Regions from separate parts of the Lysinibacillus sp. 1 U-2021 genome, predicted to be linked through region 1. Evidence: a T-box and tRNA genes for the amino acid it is inferred to sense, from the RefSeq annotation. Region 1 holds a T-box; the other holds one or more tRNA genes.
The links. The T-box of region 1 lies ahead of tyrS (tyrosine--tRNA ligase). A T-box ahead of a tRNA ligase gene usually reads a tRNA of that ligase, here a tRNA-Tyr.
Positions count from the first base shown of each region.

Region 1 (2,185 bases):
TATTAAGTGCTGCTGTATTCGGATGGTTCGTCATCATGACGATTGTTCACAGCGGTTACCCACCAAAATTACACTAAAATTCAGACAAAAAAAGAGCAGTCTCTTCGGAGATTGCTCTTTTTTTGTCTATTATTACTTATTGAATTGAAGAAACCGCTTCTTGCCGATTTGTAGAACATCATTATTCATTAATACTTGTGATATGTCATCCATCGCCATTTTTTCTCCATTCAAGGATACTCCTTTTTGCTTGATTACCCTCAAAAACTCACTCTTACTTTGAATAAAACCCATTGCCACTAGTTGTGGAATGATATCCACGATTCTTTCCTTATCAATTTCTAAGAGCAGTATAGGAATGTTTTTCGGTATTTCCTTTTTTTGAAATGCTGCTTCAAAATAAGCTCTTGCTTCCTCCACTGCTGTAGATCCATGGTATAAAGCCGTTATAATTTCTGCTAATAGGAATTTCAAATCGCGGGGATTCTCTCCCTTTTGTAGTCTATCTTGAATAGCCTGCACGTGTAGTGGATGCTCATCTGTTGCTAATTCGAAATATTTGATAATTAAAGTATCTGGTACTTCCATCACCTTTTTAAACATAATCTCAGGTGCTTCATTGATGCCAATATAATTACCTAAACTCTTACTCATTTTTTCAATACCATCTAACCCCTCTAGTAAGGGCATAAAAATAGCAATTTGTTTTTCTAATCCTCGATGCTTTTGTAAGGTGCGTCCCATTAAAATATTGAACGTCTGATCCGTTCCACCTAACTCTATATCTGCCTCAAGTTCTACTGAATCATATGCTTGCATAAGCGGGTAGAAAAACTCATGTATACCAATTGGGATGTGCTGTTGGTAACGTTTCTGAAAATCTTCGCGCTCTAGAAGTCGAGCAACAGATGTTGTGGCTGCTAGCTTGATGACTTCTTCAAAGGACAGCTTCGCTAACCATTCACTATTAAAACGAACCGTTGTCTTGTTCGGATCTAGTACTTTAAAAATTTGCTCACAATAAGTTTGGGCGTTTTTCTTCACTATATCGTCATTTAAGGCTGTTCGCCCCTTAGCTTTACCTGTAGGATCGCCAATTCGTCCTGTAAAATCACCGATAACAATCACTGCATGATGGCCTAAATCTTGCATTTGCTTGATTTTCCGTAGAACAACCGCATGACCTAAATGAATATCTGGTGCGGACGGATCGAGCCCTAGCTTAATCGTTAAAGGTCGCTGTTCTTTATACGATCGCTCTAATTTTTTAAGTAAATCCTGTTCATCAACAATCTTGCTAGCACCTTTCTTGATAATCGCTATTTGCTCCTTTGGTGTAAAAAACATACGAAACATCTCCTTGTAATATTAAATATTAATATTGCAAGTTCTATAAGAGTATATGGGGTACCGATTTTGTTGACAAGGCCTTAATAGCTTTACACGTTTATGCTTAGAAGGCATAAAAAAAACGCCTTTAGGAAATTCCTAAAGGACGTAGATAAACGTGTTACCACCTTTTTTCGAGAGCTATTCACATAGCTCTCCTCAACAAGTACAGCCATAGCGATACTTTTGCAATGATTACGGATGCAACCCCGTCGTAGCCTACTATAGTTTCGGTACGCAGCTCCAAGATGTATTCACTTTAATATCCCCTTGCGCCTCTCAACAACCGGCTACTCTCTGTCAGTTCCATTAAAGTTACTCGTTCTTTTCGATGCCTTTCACTCTTATACTCCGAAATGCGAAAAACAAATCTTCGTTATGCAGATATTTACACTTATTATAATCGTATCTTGCTATTTGTCAATAAAAAGAAATGTTCAATAAAGTGTATTCACGTTGCATAGTGTTGTAAAACATTGCGAAAGGTGTTTTCTTTAGCATAGGCTTCACAAAAAAATTTTATGAATAGTGCTTGAGACTCATTCTTTTTTATCAGCAATAAAAAAGAGAGATCCCTATACGAGATCTCTCTTTGATTATTTAACTGAATCCTGCTTTAAATTACCTGTTTTTTCGTCATAGAAGCGAAGTAAGTCTCCATTAATGATGGCATCAGAATTTTCTAGCTCCATTGTAGCACGATCAGCATAAGACTGACATGGCTCACCATCTATTTCTTCGCCAGTTGCTTTGTCATAGCAAGCTTCACCAGCATAGACGTATTTATCTGTAATAA
Region 1 covers NZ_CP123966.1:3,095,584-3,097,768, forward strand. The annotation lists gene QH639_RS16055 (DUF2759 domain-containing protein) at 1-77, shown strand, start outside; gene tyrS (tyrosine--tRNA ligase) at 133-1,347, opposite strand; T-box leader at 1,489-1,730, opposite strand; gene QH639_RS16065 (LTA synthase family protein) at 1,986-2,185, opposite strand, start outside.

Region 2 (2,185 bases), 1.9 Mb from region 1:
TACAAACTCGGCTGAAGTTACCATGCCTGATTCTTGTAACATTTCCATTGCTAAATGGCTTTCTCGGTACGTAATTCCACCTGGAACTGGTGTACCCACACCTGGCGTATAAAGTGGATCTAATCCGTCTAAATCAAGTGATAAATGTAAGCCATCAACATTTCGTTCCTTTAAATAAGCAAGTGCATCTTCCATCACACGTGTCATGCCAAGTCGGTCGATTTCATGCATTGTATATACTTTAATTCCTTGTTGACGTATCAATTCACGTTCTCCTGGGTCTACTGAACGAGCTCCAATAATAATCACGTTTTCTGGCTTAATTTTTGGAGCATAGTTGCGAATTTGCACTAAACGTTCATGTCCTAGCCCAATACTAACGGCTAACGGCATCCCATGTATATTGCCTGAAGGTGTTGTTTCAGGTGTATTTAAATCTGCATGAGCGTCATACCAGATAACACCAAGATTTTTGTAATGCTCACCTAATCCAGCTAATGTTCCAATAGCAATGCTATGGTCTCCACCGAATACGAGTGGGAATTTTTTTTGTTCCACTACTTCATGCACACTATTTGCTAATGCAGTACTAACTTCTACAACTTCCTCTAAATTTAGTAATTTTTCATCCACAGCTCCGTCTGCAAGCTTTTGACTAACACGAATATCCCCTTGATCCTGTACATCGTGTCCGATAGCCTCTAAACGTTCAACAATACCTGCATATCGAATAGCACTTGGTCCCATATCTACCCCACGGCGTGTTTGTCCATAATCTGTTGGTACTCCAATAATAGAAATATTAAGTTTATTCATGTTTTTATACCCCCTAAAAGTTATAAGAATATTGTAAAGCCTATATACCACTTGGCTCAACTCGACAAAAAGTTGTATATTTATTCATTTATAAATAACATAAAAAAATCTCCTACTGTTTTCAGCAAGAGATTAGTTATCTGTAGTTAATATAACACTTTTGAATAATTTTATTCTAAAAAAGTGAGCCATGAAGGACTCGAACCTTCGACCCTCTGATTAAAAGTCAGATGCTCTACCAACTGAGCTAATGTCTCATAAAAGAAAAAATGGCTGGGGTACTAGGATTCGAACCTAGGCATGACGGAATCAAAATCCGTTGCCTTACCGCTTGGCTATACCCCAATCATTTATAAAACTGGTGGAGGGGGACGGATTCGAACCGCCGAACCCTAAGGAGCGGATTTACAGTCCGCCGCGTTTAGCCACTTCGCTACCCCTCCGAAATAACACAATAAGAATGGTGGAGGATGACGGGCTCGAACCGCCGACCCTCTGCTTGTAAGGCAGATGCTCTCCCAGCTGAGCTAATCCTCCATAGAAACAGGTGTTATATCACAGTTTATATTCTTTATAAAGCCTAAATTTTTAAATGGTGACCCCTACGGGATTCGAACCCGTGTTACCGCCGTGAAAGGGCGGTGTCTTAACCACTTGACCAAGGGGCCAATATTACGTCTCAACAAGACAAGAATTATAATAACATTTTTAATTAATAATTGCAATGCTTTTTCACAAATTATTTTATGTATTATAGTGATTGAAAAAAGGACAAAAAAATGGCTCCGAAGGCAGGACTCGAACCTGCGACAACCTGATTAACAGTCAGGTGCTACTACCAACTGAGCTACTTCGGAACAATGCTATTCACTTCGGTTTTAAACAACCTCTTAAGTACATTTATTATTATAGCAAGCATTCTAAATAATGCAACACATTTTGTGAAAATTTTTATATTTTTTGTCGAAGTCTGCTTCTACATTCGTCTGAAAGCATAATAGTTCTCTATTAATTCTAATATTTCTATTTAACGTACTAAATATTCTTGCTGTATATTATTGTAATTGTTAAAATAAAAATAGTTTTATGAATTTTCTATCAAATTTTCTGGGGGAGGATGTTCAAGATGGTATCAAATGATTTAATTGCACCTGAATTTTATAACATCACAGAGGAATTAGAAAAATTTTCGCAAGATAGTGATCGCCAAGCAATACGTTGGTTGAATACACAACAAGAGAGACGTACAGTTTCTTATGTGGAACTTAGCCAAAAAATGAATCAATACGCAAACGCTTTTACGGAGAAGGGGCTTCAAAAAGGTGATCGTGTATTAGTTATTATTCCTCGACTTCCAGAAGCTTATTTC
Region 2 covers NZ_CP123966.1:1,244,356-1,246,540, forward strand. The annotation lists gene rocF (arginase) at 1-816, opposite strand, end outside; tRNA gene QH639_RS06555 (tRNA-Lys) at 1,001-1,073, opposite strand; tRNA gene QH639_RS06560 (tRNA-Gln) at 1,087-1,161, opposite strand; tRNA gene QH639_RS06565 (tRNA-Tyr) at 1,176-1,259, opposite strand; tRNA gene QH639_RS06570 (tRNA-Val) at 1,278-1,353, opposite strand; tRNA gene QH639_RS06575 (tRNA-Glu) at 1,410-1,484, opposite strand; tRNA gene QH639_RS06580 (tRNA-Asn) at 1,597-1,673, opposite strand; gene mbcS (acyl-CoA synthetase MbcS) at 1,943-2,185, shown strand, end outside.
Region 2: it has a tRNA-Tyr gene. The T-box ahead of tyrS (tyrosine--tRNA ligase) is inferred to sense a tRNA for this amino acid. The anticodon was not compared.